Regions from separate parts of the Paenibacillus sp. FSL R7-269 genome, predicted to be linked through region 2. Evidence: predicted binding sites of a transcription regulator. Region 2 holds the regulator's gene; each other region holds the start of a gene.

Region 1 (4,015 bases), on a different contig from region 2:
CCGGCAGGCTCAGCACAGCTTCCTTCGTGAGGTCGAAGCGGTCCATCTGGTTGAGGACACGCATATCGAACGGTGTAGTGATGTCGCCATTCTCGCGGTAGCCATGCACATGCAGGTTATGGTTGTGGCGGTCGAAGAACAGGTCTTTGATCAGGCCTTCATAGCCGTGGAAGGCGAAGATGACCGGTTTATCTTTTGTGAAAAATTGATCAAACTCCTCGTCAGACAAGCCGCGCGGATCAAGCTTCTGACTTCTCAGCTTCAGCAGATCGACTACGTTAATGTAACGGATCTTCAGCTCAGGCAGCTTCTCATGCAGGATCGAGATGGCAGCCAAGGCTTCCATAGTTGGTTCTGTACCCGAAGAAGCGATGACGAGATCCGGCTCTCCGCCTTTGTCGGTGCTGGCCCAGTCAATGATCTTGAGGCCTTTAGTTACCAGCTCCTGAGCTTCGTCAGCCGAGAACCACTGCGGACGCGGATGCTTGGAGGATACAATCAGGTTGATCTTCTGACGGTCATTCAGGATCGTGTCGAAGACAGCCAACAAGCTGTTCGCATCGGACGGCAGATACTCACGGATGAATTCAGGCTTCTTGTCAGCCAGATGGCCGAGCAGACCCGGATCTTGGTGGGTATAACCGTTATGGTCCTGCTGGAATACGGTCGATGTGGCGATCACGTTCAGGGAAGGAATATCTTCTCTCCAGGTCTGATCTGTCGCCTTACGCAGCCACTTGAAGTGTTGGGTAATCATCGAGTCAACCACGCGCAGGAACGCTTCATAGCTGGCGAAGAATCCGTGGCGCCCAGTCAGGACATACCCTTCCAGAATCCCTTCCGCCTGATGCTCAGACAACTGGGAGTCAATGACACGGCCGTATGGAGCAAGGAATTCATCCTGCGGTTCCTGAATGGCATCCATCCATTGGCGCTTGGTCACTTCGAATACAGGTCCCAGACGGTTAGACATAGTCTCATCCGGTCCAAAAATCCGGAAGTTGCGGTTCTCTTCGTTGAGCGTAACAACCTCTTTCAGGTATTTCCCCAGCACGGCCATATCCTGTGCAATCACTTGACCCGGAACGGAATTATCCAGGGCGTAGTTGCGGAAGTTCGGCTTGTGCAGGTCTTTGATCAGCTTGCCGGCATTCGTTACAGGGTTCATCCCCATACGTCTGTCGCCGGTTGGCAGCAGCTCAGCCAGATCCGCGTTCAGACGGCCGTTCTCATCGAACAATTCTTCAGGTCTGTAGCTGTTCAGCCATTCAAGCAATGCCGGAGCATGCTTCATGTTCTTCTGATCAACCGGAATCGGCACCTGGTGGGCACGGAAGGAGCCTTCATTCGGCACGCCGTCCCATGCTTTGGGACCAGTCCAGCCCTTAGGCGTACGGAAGACCAGCATCGGCCATACAGGACGGGTAGTATCATTATTTTCACGGGCATTCTTCTGAATTGCGGCAATTCTCTCTACGATCGTATCCAGCACCTTCGCCATTTCCGGGTGCATCAGATCCGGGTTCTCGCCTTCTACGAAGAATGCTTCCCAGCCATTTCCGGCAAAATATGCGGTCAATTCTTCTCTGCTCATCCGGGAGAGGATGGTAGGGTTGCTGATCTTGAAGCCGTTCAAATGCAGAATCGGCAATACAGCACCGTCTGTAATCGGGTTGATGAACCGGTTGGACAGCCAGGAAGCGGCCAGAGGGCCGGTTTCTGCTTCGCCGTCACCTACAACTACTGCAGAGATCAGATCAGGGTTATCGAGAATCGAACCCACGCTGTGCGACAGGGAGTAACCCAGTTCGCCGCCTTCGTGAATGGATCCAGGTGTTTCAGGAGCAGCATGGGAGGCTACACCGCCAGGGAAAGAGAATTGCTTGAACAGCTTTTTCAGACCAGGGATGTCTTGGGTGATCTGGGGGTAGATTTCAGTGTAGCTTCCGTCCAGATAAGAGTTCGATACCATCACCTGACCGCCATGGCCCGGGCCTTCAATATAGAACATGTTGAGATCATATTTAGTGATTACACGGTTCAGGTGCGCATAGATAAAGTTCTGCCCAGGGATGGTGCCCCAGTGTCCGATCGGCTTCACTTTGACATCTGCATCCTTCAGCGGTTCTCTTAACAACGGATTATCCTTCAAATAAAGCTGGCCTACGGAGATGTAGTTCGTTGCACGCCAGTAAGCGTCAAGCTTTTCCAGATACGTTTTCGAGGAATAATCCACCTGTTCGATTGTTAATCCCATGTCTTCCACTCCCTAATCTTTTTCTTTGTATTTTGAATGTATCACTTCTACAGTTACATCATACATCGGCATTTCAGAAATTCAATCTTTTTAGAAATTAATACGGTCCAATATTGTGAAATTTTGAACATAGTATGAAATTCGCTGCAAAATTCGCACAAAATTATATTCTTTTTTATATTTATGGATTAATTTGTTATGTCCGAAAAGATGCCAAAAAGACCGGGACTCCTCCCGGCCTGCTATACCTCAGTTATGCTATTTACAACGTCCACCCGTTAATGCACAGACACGAACGTGTTGAACTTCAGATACTCATAATGGAAGCGCATATGCGAGAATTCAAACGGCGTGCCGTTATCCAGGAAGAAGATTCCTTCCATAATCCCTACGGGTTCATTCTCCTTCAGATGGAGCAGCTCCTGGTCATTCGGCAGCGAAGGCTCGGCAAAAATAGACAAAAAGGATTTAGTCACCGCCAGATTGCGCGACTCCTCCAGATAATGAAAAATCGAGCCCTCGATAATCGTCTGGTCGAGATTTTGCACAATTTTGATCGGAATATATCCCGTCTCAATCATGAAGGGCGCACCTTCAAACAGACGCAGACGCACGATCTTATACACGAAATCATGGGGCATCAGGAACAAATCCCGCTGAAGCTCCTCCGTGGGCCGGATGACCTCGAAGCTCAGCACCTTGATCTCCGGCTTCTTGCCGTGCATCTGGAAGTTATCCGACACCCCCAGGTTAGAGCCCTCGTAATTGAAGATCGAATCGTTCTTTATGTATAGCGGATTGATGAAGGTGCCGGAGCCGCGTTTCTTGAAAATAATGCCCGAGCTCTCCATCTTCATCAGCGCACGCTTAATGGTACTGCGGCTAACCTGATACGCCTCGCTGAGACTGCGCTCATCCGGCAGCTTCATATCGGCGTACTGCCCGGCAAAGATCTTCGTTTTGAGGTCAGCAATAATCTGCTTGTAGACAAATTGGGTCATGGGGTGCTCCTTCGTCGGGTCTTTGCAGAACCAGTTCATTCAAGATTAAATATATCATAATTTAGATAGGGCAAAAAGGATGAATCCACGGATTCACCCTTTTTGACGCTTGTTGTCCCAATCCCTATACCATTTGACAATCTCCCGGCTCGGTTTCTCCGCAACCTCTGCTTCCATAACCGTTTCCAGTAATACATATTGTCTTTGCACCAGAAAATGAAAGCCCATGCTATCCGATATTTGCATGTACAATAATTGCGCTTGCTCCTCTAACGGATAGCGGGTGCACACCTGTTCAATATGCTTGAAGGCCTGTTCATATTCTGCATTCCCCATATACCAGCGGACCAGATTCAGCTTGAGCCGAATCCACTGCAGCTGGAATCTTTGCCGTTCAAGCTCCGCCCACACATAATCGTACCCCTCCAGATATTCGCTCTTGAACAGCTTCAGGATTCGTTCATATTCAGGCAGTGTGTCATTCGACAGCTCTAACCCCGCTTGGATAAAGCGGTCAAACTCATCAACGTCCAGGCAGATCCCATCCAGCTTGAGCAGATAGCCGTCCGCCGTATTTTGCAGGAGAATCCGTTCTCTGCTGAAAGGCTCCAGCATTTTGCGGATATGATACACAGCAGTATATAACTGCGGATAGGCCCTGTCCGGATCAAAATCAGCCCACATTAGCTCAATTAGAGTCGCTTTACTGACCACTTTGCCGCGATGATGCAGCAGATAAAAGAAGATTTCCTGCGCC
Region 2 (4,015 bases):
GCCCTTGTGGATCAGAGCCGCCAGCCTCATCTCTTCGAACATATCCAGATTGTTGTTGCTTGCCGCGCCGTCTGTACCCAGGGAGACCTTAACCCCGGCTCGCAGCAGCTCAGGAACACGTGCAACCCCGCTGGCCAGCTTCAGGTTACTGCCGGGGTTATGCGACACGCCAACGTTATAGCGGGCCAGAATCCCGATCTCTTCATCGTTCAGATGAACCCCGTGGGCAATGAGCGAAGGACGGGTGAACATCCCCAGCTTCTCCAGATGTGCGACCGGACGAAGGCCGTAGTCAGCCACGTTCTGCTCCACTTCATGGCGCGTCTCGGACATATGGGTATGCATCGGCAGGTCCAGATCATGGGCAGCCTGCACAAACTTCATGAAAAACTCTGGAGGACAGGTGTACGGAGCGTGCGGTGAGAGCATAGTTGTAATTCTGCCGTCAGCCTTGCCGTGCCAGTTACGGGCAAAAGCAACCGCCTCAGCGAGCTTTGCTTGCTGTACCTCTTCCGGGCACAGCCCAATTACGCCGCGCATCAGCACCGCACGAATACCGGACTGCTCCGTTACTTCCGCTACCCGGTCCATATGATCATACATATCGAGGAAGGTGGTTGTGCCGCCCTTCAGCATTTCCAGTACGGACAACGAGGTTCCCCAATATACATCATCACCAGTGAATTTCTCTTCCATCGGCCACATCTTCTCCTGCAGCCAAGTCTGAAGCACCATATCGTCGCCGTATCCGCGCAGCAGTGACATGGCCGTATGCCCATGGGTATTGACCAGACCCGGCATGAACAGCAGACGGCTGCCGTCTACGACCTGAGCGCCATCCTCCACTACCGGCTCAGCTTCACCTATGTAAGTAATCAGATCATTCTCCAGGGTCATATACCCGCTTAGAACCGGCTTGTCGCTGCCCGGAACCAGGAAGTGCCCGTTCTTGATTATCGTGATCTTACTGCTCATCTTCTGCCTCATCCTTTCCATCATGCAAATAATAGGCCAGGCTCTGCAGATCTGTGGTGAAATCTGCGGCATGAATCCGGATATTGGCAGGCGTCTTGAGAATAACCGGTGCGAAGTTCAGAATCGCCTCAATGCCGGAGTCCACAAGAATATCAGCTACATTCTGGGCTTCGCTGTCAGGTACGGTAATAATCCCGATGCGGATGCCCTGCGAGCGGATTGTGCTGCTTAACTCCTCCATCGGCTGCACAACCAGCGAGTTGATCTGCTGGCCCACCTTCGGCGGGTAGGCATCGAAGATCGCAGTAATCTTCATCGTATCCTTCAAGTAAGCGTTGTAGTTAGACAAGGCATGACCGAGATTACCGGCTCCAACCAGTGCAACATTAATTTGCTGGTCAAGCTTCAGGATATGGCGAATCTTCTCAATTAGATAGGATACATCGTAGCCGATACCCTTCCTGCCAAAATCACCGAAGTAAGCCAAATCCTTACGGATCTGGGCGGGATTCAGATCAAGCTTCTGGCCCAGCTCCTGAGAAGAGACTGTGGAGATTTCACGTTTTTGGAGATCGTTCAGGAAACGCAGGTACACTGGGAGCCTGCGCACGACGGCCTCCGATATTTTATCCGATTTCATGTATTCTCCTCCTTAATAGTTGTGTTATACCCGTTCAATTATAGCAACCGTGCCCCCCGCCTGCCGGATCGGCAAGACAGGGCGGGAACGGATCTTCAGGTTAATCATGACTTATTAATAATAGCAATAGCAGATGAATTAGGAAACCCCGCCGTCTTCCAGCCATTCGGCAATTCTCGGGACCATCTGCTCGGTGAGCATATGCTCCATCTTGGGACCGGGGAGTGAATACAGGAAGTACTTTCCGTAATGCGATTCAATTACTCTAGTATCGTACACAATTACGATGCCCCGGTCCTGCGCCGTGCGGACCAGCCGCCCGAAGCCCTGCTTGAAGCGGATGACTGCCTGCGGCACGGACAGCTTCATGAACGGGTTCTTCTTCTGTGCCTGAAGCAGCTCCGACTTCGCTTCTGCCAGCGGGTGATTCGGCGGCTGGAACGGCAGTCTGACAATCGCCAGGCAGGTCAATGCTTCTCCCGGAATATCTACCCCTTCCCAGAAACTGCTGGTACCGAGCAGGACCGAAGCCGGGCTGTCCTGGAAGCGGCGGATCAGCTTGCTCCGGCTGCCGCCCTCCACACCTTGTCCGAGCACCGCGATATCCTGGGAGGCAAGCGCCTCCTTCAGCGGGTCATAGACCTGGCGCAGCATCTTGTAGGAGGTGAACAGCACCAGCATTCGCCCTCGTGTAGTTACAGCAGTCTCGGCGAGGGAATGAACAAGCGTGTCCACAAAACGGGCATCCCCTATACTTCCCTTGACGCTCGGGAAGTCGCGGGGAATGACCAGCAGAGCCTGCTCCCGGTATTTAAACGGCGACGGAAGCAGCGCTGTCATCAGACGCCCCTGCTCCGCAGCTTCACCAAGGCCCAGGTTATCGATCATGAACTGGAAGGACTTATCCACGGATAAGGTGGCCGAGGTCAGGACAATACTCTTCTTCTTGTCGAAGAACAGCTCCCTGAGCTGGGTACTGACATCTACAGGAACGGCATACATTTGCAGCGACTTGCCTTTATAATTACCGCTTCCCTCCAGCCAATACACGATATTCTCATCGTTCAGGCCCATGAAGAAGCGGATCTGCTCTCTAATGGATGCCAGATCCTTAAATAACCCGCCGATATCGGTCACAAGACTGTCCGAGGAGGATTGGCTGTCCGTGTCACGCATCTCACTGAGCATCTTGTCACCCTTGCGGATGATATCGCTCAGACTGAGGTTCAGCGTATTCTCAAGGGCCGCCAACTCCTCCCAATCCTTCGGCTTCTTGCCCGGCTGCAGGCGGGCCACCAGCTGGCCTGCTTCACCGGCTCCGGCATCGCTGCGCTCGGGCAGCAGGCTGAAGAGCCGGTCGCTGAGCGCATCCCAAGATTCCTTCACCGTCAGCAGATCGGGATAGATCCGGTCGATCACGCCGCTCCATTCGGAAGCCTGCTCACTGCCCGAAGACTGCAGACTCTGGCGGAGGGCAGGCAGCTGCCCGCTCCGGCTATCCTTATAGAGGCGGGTGAGGGTATGGGCGAATGTGAAATATTTCATCTGCATGCCAAGATGCTTGCCGGCAATATCTTCCAGATGATGGGCTTCATCAATCACAAGATGATCGTAAGCCGGAAGTAGCTGATGCCCGGCTTTGACATCTGCGAACAGCTTGGAGTGATTGGTGACCACCACATCAGAGATCCCGGCTTCATGCTTGGCCCGGTGGTAATAGCATTTGCGGAACCAGGGACAAGCCCGTCCCAGGCAGGAGTCGGTATCACTGGCTACAGTCTCCCAGAAATCGCCGCCCCGTCCGCTTAAGTTAAGCTCCTCATCATCGCCGGTCGTCGTCTGGGTCAGCCAGACAAGCATTTGCGCAGCGGTGAGCGCTTCTTCTCTTGGACTCGTAAAGTCCTTTTTATTCATTCTATGTTCGAACTTGCGCAGACACAAATAGTGCCCTCTTCCCTTAAAGATGGAGGCCTTGAACGGGAACGGCACAACGCTGGTTAAGAGTGGGATATCCCGCTCACGCAACTGGTCCTGAAGGTTAATGGTATGAGTGCTGACCATCACCTTTTGATCACTTTTCACACTATGGTAGATGGCCGGAAGCAGGTAACCCAGCGACTTGCCGGTGCCGGTTCCCGCTTCAATCAGCAGATGCTTGTCCTGCTCAAGCGCTGTAATGACCTCATGGATCATCAGCTCCTGGGCCTCACGGCTCTCATACTGTGGAAGAACAGCCTTCAGCCGCTTCGTTACCTCATCCATATACTCTTCAAAGGTAATATTCTCCAGCGGATTGACGTTTCCTTCCTCCCGGGGCGTTGCCAACTCTGCCCAATCCCCCACAGCCAGCGCAAGCTGGCGGTAGAAGCTCAGCTCTCCTTCCGGCTGAAAGGTCTCCAT
Region 3 (4,015 bases), on a different contig from region 2:
TTCCCATCCGGATGCCTCGCTGGTCGGACTGCCCTTTGCGGGAGGAGGCCAAGAGATATCGCTGCGCGGAGGGGAGAGTATCTCCGAAGGGGCCGGCCCGCTCGGCAGATCCCTGCGCGGCTTCGTGCCGGTCTATAACAACCGGGGGCATCAGGTGGGTGTGGTCATTGCCGGTCTGTCCCTGGAGCGGGTTGAGCGGCTGGTCCTGCTGAATGAGTGGACGATTATTGCGATTCTGGTCTCGGGAGCCTTGCTTGGAGCGGGAGGAGCATTCATTCTGGCAGCGCAGATCAAGCGGATGGTGTTCGGCATGGAGCCGGAGGACATCTCCAAGCTGCTCCAGGAACGCAGTGCGATGCTGGAATCCACGCGCGAGGGAATTATTGCCGTAGATCAGAAGGCGCGGATTACCATCCTTAATATGGAAGCACAGCGGCTTCTGCGGGCAGCCGGGATTGGCGGGAGCGCCATGAACCGGCAGATTGCCGAGTTTTGGCCGGAGCTGGGTCTGGAGCGGGTATTGGCTGAGGGAGAGGGGATACAGGACCAGGAGCTGGAGCTGGGAGACAGCTCTTTATTGGTGAACAGCCTGCCAGTCCGGGTGAACGGTAACATCGTTGGCGCGATTGCCACTTTCCGGGATGAGACTGAGCTGGCTGTGCTGGCGGAGAAGCTGTCGGGAGTCTCTGTCTATGCAGAAGCACTGCGCTCCGGTGCCCATGAGTTCATGAACAAGCTGCATGTCATTATGGGCATGACGCATATGGGCCTGTATGATGAGCTGCAGCAATATATTCTGGGAACGGTAAGCAATTACCAGAAGGAGATCGGGTCGATCACGAGACAGATCAAGGACCCGGTGATGGCCGGATTTCTGCTGGGGAAGCTGAGCCGGGCACGCGAAGCGGGGATAGAGCTGTTGCTGACCGGAGACAGCTATCTGCCGGAGCCGGCTGATCCGCAGGTGATTCATGAGCTGATTACGATTGCCGGCAATCTGCTGGATAATGCCCTGGAGGCGCTGGGGGAGCTCTGCGAGCAACCCGTGAAGCGGGTGGAGCTTGCTTTTCAATATGAAGAGGGGCGGCTGCTATGCGAGGTTAGCGACAACGGTCCGGGAATTCCGGCGGGCCTCAAGGAGAAGATCTTCGTTCAGGGTTACTCCTCCAAGGGTGAACAGCGGGGAATCGGGCTGTATTTGGTCAAGAAAAGTGTGGATAAATTAAAGGGCCATCTTGAGCTGGCCGCCGTCTACGGTTCAGGGGGGCATTTTATAGTTGATGTGCCTTATGAGGTGAAGGGGGAGGAGGAGGAGGTGTGAACTGTGCCGTACCGTGCCGGAGCACCCCTCTACTAGAAGGGGAGACCCAGGAAACAGAATCGTATGATATCCACTATTCCATGAGCAAGCATGGCAGATGTGAGGTCCCGCTTGCGCTGTAGTATTGCAAAGGGCAGGCCGAACAAGAGGATATACATGAGAGTGCTGATGATGCCGGGGATGATTCCACCCTGAATGAAGCTGTCCGGCGTGTGGACCAGCACATGGGGAACGATCATCATGAACCAGACGGTAAATTTTTGGGCTCTGGTATCGGCTCTGCCGTGCATCAGGGACAGGCATAGGGCATAGAACAAGGTACGTAGGGCTAGTTCTTCATAAATGGCCGGACTGAGCGCCACTCTGAAATAGATTAGCTTCAGGCTGAATCCATCGAGGCTTTGTCCGCTCAGCACTAGATTGATGATTCCGAGCAGAATGCCGGCGGCGGCTCCCACGAATAGGCTCATGAAGATTGTTGAGGCGCTGGCTGTGTTGAGAAAAAGAAGCTTTCCTTCGTTATACTGGTTGAAGGTGCTTAATACAGCCAACGATGCCATTAACGTGAGCAGGCTCACCTCAATCATGGAGAAGAGGGACAGATTAATATAGGCGACAGCTACAGCAGCGGCTAGCAGGATAGAGAGCAGAATCTGCCGCTTCGACGGCAGCTTGTGTTTTACAAGCAGCAGCACGCTAATGAGGAAGGCCCATACGCCCAGCAGAAGCCACATTCTGGCTGTCGGGGCCTGATTATTACTGTGAATGCCGAAATTCAACAGAAACAGCAATACAAATACACCAAACATGATCCATACCGCTCTAAGATTACTTTTGTTAGTCAATATTTCCTTCTCCTTCCGGATACTTCAAGTTATGTATGCAGACGGGATAGAGTCTATCATAATTCTGACCGGAACGAAGTTAATTCTCTCACTCTTACGCAGGCAGCCATCTGTACAGCTACTTAGTTAATTTGGTTACTTTAGTTACAAAACTCTTTAATAACTTACGGAAGGTTCCATAAACCGCTTCTTTGGCGCTATGATAATTGTGAAAATATGCACAAGGGGGCACAACTCACATGAATAAGAGATTAACAGCGGCGCTTATCCTCATTCTCTCCGTGATGCTGGTCATTGCAGGTTGCGGAAACAACAATGCGGGCGGCAGCAAGAATGAGAGCAAGGAAGCGGGCAGCGCGGCAACAGAGCCGGCAGCAACCACTGCACCTACAGAGAAGGCAGAGGCCGTGTCGGGAGCATCCGAAGCGAGCTATACTCCGTACGATCAGTTAAAGGATAAATATGATATCGTCATCGTCGGTGCGGGCGGTGCGGGAATGTCTGCTGCGCTGGAAGCCAAAGCGGCCGGCATGAACCCGGTCATCTTAGAGAAAATGCCGGTTGCCGGCGGCAATACGACCAAATCCTCCTCAGGGATGAATGCCTCGCAGACCAAGTTCCAGAAGGAGCAGGGCATCGAAGACAGCAACGAACTGTTCTATGAAGAGACCCTTAAGGGCGGACATGATACGAACAATAAGGAGCTGCTGCACTTCTTCGTGGATCAATCCGCGGGTGCCATTGACTGGCTCGATTCCATCGGAATCCGCTTGAACAATATTACAATTACCGGCGGTATGAAAGAGAAGCGTACCCATCGTCCGGAAGACGGCTCGGCAGTGGGACAATATCTTGTAGCAGGACTTGTCCGCAATGTTCAGGAGCAGGGAATTCCGCTGTTCGTCAATGCGGATGTGAAGGAGCTTACGGTACAGGACGGTAAGGTGAACGGCGTGAAGGTGCTCTTCAACCAGGCCGATGACAAAATGATCAGCGCAGCAGCAGTTATCGTAACCACTGGGGGCTTCGGTGCCAACAAAGAACTGATTGCCAAGGTTCGCCCGGATCTGCAAGGGCTGGTAACGACCAACCAGATTGGCAGCACCGGCGACGGCATTGCCATGATTGAGAAGGTCGGCGGAACTACCGTAGACCTGGATCAGATTCAGGTTCACCCGACTGTGCAGCAGGAGAAATCCTACCTGATCGGTGAAGCGGTCCGGGGCGAAGGAGCTATTCTTGTATCTGTTGAGGGCAAGCGCTTCGGCAATGAGATGAATACCCGTGATAAGGTGACGGCTTCAATTAATACACTTCCTGAGAAATCCGCTTATCTCGTGTTCGACGCCGGAGTGAAATCCCGTGTTAAGGCGGTAGATCAATACATTAAGATGGGTGTGGTCAAGACCGCAGATACCATTGAGGCATTGGCGGATCAGATGAAGGTTCCTGCAGCAGCACTTAAGACTACCGTGGATACATGGAACAGTGCGGTGAAGAGTAAGTCGGATGCTGAATTCGGCAGAACTACCGGTATGGATAATGATCTGTCCGGTGCTCCGTATTATGCGATTCAGATCGGCCCTGGGATTCACTATACGATGGGCGGAGTGGTGATCAACACCAACACTGAGGTCTTGAACAAAGACGGCAAGGCGATTACCGGATTGTTCGCGGCAGGAGAAGTGGTCGGCGGGCTGCACGGCGAGAACCGCATCGGCGGTAACTCGGTAGCCGAGATTATTATCTTCGGACGTCAGGCAGGGATCAAGTCGGCTGAATTTGTAAAAGCGCAATAAGCTATTATTCTTCTATATATCGTTATAACCATAAGTATTTAATCAAAAAA
Region 4 (4,015 bases), 230 kb from region 2:
AACACTAATATCCCTTCATTGACACTGGGCTGCGGATCTTACGGACGCAACTCGGTATCGCAGAACGTGACTGCCATCAATCTGATCAACGTGAAAAGGGTGAACCGTCGTACCGTGAATATGCAATGGTTTAAAGTACCTGACAAGATTTACTTCGAGAAGGGGTCCACTCAGTACCTGGCCAAAATGCCTGATATTACACGCGTAGCTATTATCACTGACCCTATGATGGTGAAGCTCGGATATGTTGAAAGAGTTGAGCATTATCTGCGTCAACGTCAGACTCCAGTAGCCATCGAAGTGTTCTCTGAAGTTGAACCAGATCCATCGACAACTACTGTAGAAAAAGGTGCGGCAATGATGAACAGATTCCAGCCGGACTGCATCATCGCACTCGGCGGCGGTTCCCCTATGGATGCTGCCAAAGGAATGTGGCTGTTCTATGAACATCCGGATGCAGACTTCAACGGCCTGAAGCAGAAGTTCATGGATATCCGCAAACGGGTATACAAATTCCCTAAGCTCGGCAACAAAGCGAAATTCGTTGCGATTCCTACAACTTCCGGTACAGGTTCCGAAGTAACCTCGTTCGCAGTTATCACAGATAAGACAACGGGTAATAATACTAAGTATCCGCTGGCTGACTATGAGCTGACTCCAGACGTAGCTATTATCGATCCTGAGTTTGTATACAGCTTGCCAAGAACAGCAGTTGCCGATACAGGTATGGACGTATTGACACATGCAATCGAAGCTTATGTATCTGTAATGGCCAGTGACTATTCCGATGGTCTGGCAATCAAAGCTATTCAGCTGGTATTCCAGTGGCTGGAGAAATCCGCACTGCAAGGCGACAAACTGGCCCGTGAGAAAATGCACAACGCATCGACACTTGCCGGTATGGCCTTTGCCAATGCATTCCTGGGGATTAACCACAGCTTGGCGCACAAATGGGGCGGACAGTACCACACCGCGCATGGCCGCACCAATGCAATCCTGATGCCGCATGTTATCCGTTACAATGCCAAGAAGCCTACGAAGTTCGCTTCGTTCCCTAAATATTCGCACTTTGTAGCTGACGAACGGTATGCTGAAATTGCCCGTATTCTGGGATTGCCAGCACGCACTACCGAAGAAGGCGTAACCAGCCTGATCAATGCGATCCGCGACATGAACAAAAAACTTGGCATCGAAGAATCCTTCTCGGCTCTTGGTTTCGATCCTAAGGACTTCGAATCCCGTGTAGACTATCTGGCTGACCGTGCATTTGAAGACCAATGTACAACTGCCAACCCTAAAATGCCGCTGGTATCCGAGCTTGCTGATGTTTACCGCAACGCATTCTACGGCAAATTCGATAATTAATTAACGGTTGCCTGACAAAGAATAAGGTTAAAGGTTAATATGGGACTGGATGGAAGTGACAAATATCACCGAAAGAGTGATATTTGTCACAGTCCTTTTTCAGAAAATAAACTAAAATGTTTATATAAACAACGGTCCCGGTTATGAAGATGCGATTGTGAATTTTATAACAACCATAGCTCATGGGATCACGAGACACGGGATTAACCTTCAAGCCCGCGATCTCTACAAATATACTAAATATAAATGGAGGGATTTAGCATGTCGGTGATTGAAAAAGAAGTACAAGAGGTTAAGTCTGGCTGGAGAAATTTCACAAAAGGCACATGGTCCAAGAAAGTTGACGTTAATAACTTTATTGCCAAGAACATCAAGCCTTATGAAGGAAATGAAGATTTCCTCGTAGGTCCTACCAGCAATACTACTGAACTGTGGAAGATTATCTCCCAGCTGAGTAAGGAAGAAAGAGAAAGAGGCGGCGTATGGGACGTTTCCCTCGATACTGTCTCCACTATCACTTCCCATGCTCCTGGTTACATTGACAAGGACAAGGAACAGATTGTCGGCGTTCAGACTGATGCGCCTTTCAGACGTTCCATCCAACCGTTCGGCGGTATCAAGATGATGATCGATGCTACTAAGGCTTACGGCTTCGAGCTTCCGCAGAATATCGTTGACATGTTCACGAACATCCGCAAAACGCATAACCAAGGCGTATTTGATGCATATACACCAGATATGAGAGCTGTGCGTAAATCCGGCGTAATCACAGGTCTTCCTGATGCTTATGGCCGCGGACGTATCATCGGCGACTATCGCCGTATTGCTCTGTATGGTATTGATTTCCTGATTAAAGACAAGAAGCAGCAACTGGCTGAACTCGAAGTAGACTCCATGACAGAAGATGTTATCCGTCTGCGTGAAGAGCTGTCCGAGCAAATGCGTGCTCTGGGCGAACTGAAACAAATGGCTGCAGCTCATGGTATGGACATCTCCAAACCGGCTGTCAACTTCAAAGAAGCTACACAATGGGTATACTTCGGTTATCTGGCAGCTGTTAAAGAACAGAATGGTGCGGCAATGTCCTTGGGACGCGTATCTTCCTTCCTTGATATCTATGTTCAACGCGACGTTGAAGAAGGTACTCTGACTGAAGAGCAAGCACAAGAAATCGTTGACCATTTCGTAATGAAGCTGCGTATTGTGAAATTCCTGCGTACGCCTGACTATAACGACCTGTTCTCCGGTGACCCTACTTGGGTGACAGAATCCATCGGTGGTATGGCCGAAGACGGTACAACTCGCGTAACCAAGAACAGCTTCCGCTTCCTGCATACCCTGTACAATCTGGGACCAGCACCAGAACCAAACCTGACTGTACTGTGGTCCGAGAAGCTGCCTGAAGGCTTCAAAAAATATTGTGCCAAGGTATCTATTGAAACCAGCGCCATCCAATATGAGAACGATGATGTAATGCGTCCATACTGGGGTGAAGATTATGCAATTGCCTGCTGCGTATCCCCAATGCGTATCGGTAAGCAAATGCAGTTCTTCGGTGCCCGTGCCAACCTGGCTAAGGCTCTGCTGTATGCAATCAATGGTGGTAAAGATGAGAAATCCGGTGCTCAGGTAGGTCCTGAATATCCTGCGATCACTTCTGAATATCTGGATTACAACGAAGTAATGAAACGCTTCAAACCAATGATGGAATGGCTCGCTAAGACTTATGTCAACACGCTGAACATCATTCACTATATGCATGACAAATATTCCTACGAACGTATCGAAATGGCGCTGCATGACCGCGACATTCTGCGTACGATGGCTTGCGGTATCGCCGGACTGTCCGTTGCTGCTGACTCCCTGAGTGCAATCAAATACGCTAAGGTTAAGCCAATCCGTAACGAAGAAGGCATTGCTATCGACTTTGAAACTGAGGGTGAATTCCCTTGCTACGGTAACAACGACGACGCTGTTGACGGCATCGCAGTTGAACTGGTTGAAACCTTCATGTCGATGATCCGCAAAAACAAAACGTATCGTGACGCTGTGCCGACTCAATCGGTACTGACTATCACTTCGAACGTTGTATATGGTAAAAAGACTGGTACTACTCCTGACGGACGTAAAAAAGGCGAACCATTCGCTCCTGGTGCTAACCCAATGCACGGACGCGACAAGAAGGGTGCCCTGGCATCCCTGAACTCTGTTGCCAAACTTCCTTACTCCGATGCACAGGATGGTATCTCGAATACCTTCTCTATCGTTCCTAAGGCACTGGGTAAAGACGAAGATTCCCGTAAGTCCAACCTTGTCTTCATGATGGACGGATACTTCCACAATAACGCTCAGCACTTGAACGTTAACGTATTTAACCGTGAGCAGCTGCTCGATGCTATGGATCACCCAGAGAACTATCCACAGTTGACCATTCGCGTATCCGGCTATGCTGTTAACTTCATCAAGCTGACCCGTGAACAACAGATGGATGTTATCAACCGTACATTCCACGATTCCATGTAAGATGCATTCTTGTTCTACAAGAACTGAAATGAATTAAGAGCTGCCGCCCTTGCAAGAGGGCGGTACACTCTTGTCTGAAAGTGGTTAAAATTTTAAGTTTTTTTGAAAGGATGACATCTCATGCTTA

What was found. The regulator Rex, encoded in region 2, represses fermentation and respiration genes when NADH is low (regulators of the CRP and FNR family bind a similar motif). The targets are predictions, from matches to a motif close to TTGTGAAATATTTCACAA.
Region 1: the regulator Rex is predicted to act here: its motif matches at 2,371-2,388, upstream of C162_RS03520 (phosphoketolase family protein).
Region 3: the regulator Rex is predicted to act here: its motif matches at 2,373-2,390, upstream of C162_RS19560 (flavocytochrome c).
Region 4: the regulator Rex is predicted to act here: its motif matches at 1,521-1,538, upstream of pflB (formate C-acetyltransferase).

What each region holds. Positions count from the first base shown of each region.
Region 1 covers NZ_ASPS01000009.1:65,448-69,462, forward strand. The annotation lists gene C162_RS03520 (phosphoketolase family protein) at 1-2,257, opposite strand, end outside; gene C162_RS03525 (GntR family transcriptional regulator) at 2,536-3,258, opposite strand; gene C162_RS03530 (response regulator) at 3,352-4,015, opposite strand, start outside.
Region 2 covers NZ_ASPS01000053.1:38,546-42,560, forward strand. The annotation lists gene C162_RS22650 (amidohydrolase) at 1-975, opposite strand, end outside; gene C162_RS22655 (redox-sensing transcriptional repressor Rex) at 965-1,615, opposite strand; gene dinG (ATP-dependent DNA helicase DinG) at 1,754-4,015, opposite strand, start outside.
Region 3 covers NZ_ASPS01000042.1:152,819-156,833, forward strand. The annotation lists gene dcuS (DcuS/MalK family sensor histidine kinase) at 1-1,321, shown strand, start outside; gene C162_RS19555 (CPBP family glutamic-type intramembrane protease) at 1,354-2,166, opposite strand; gene C162_RS19560 (flavocytochrome c) at 2,406-3,965, shown strand.
Region 4 covers NZ_ASPS01000053.1:273,524-277,538, reverse strand. The annotation lists gene adhE (bifunctional acetaldehyde-CoA/alcohol dehydrogenase) at 1-1,365, shown strand, start outside; gene pflB (formate C-acetyltransferase) at 1,627-3,888, shown strand; gene pflA (pyruvate formate-lyase-activating protein) at 4,009-4,015, shown strand, end outside.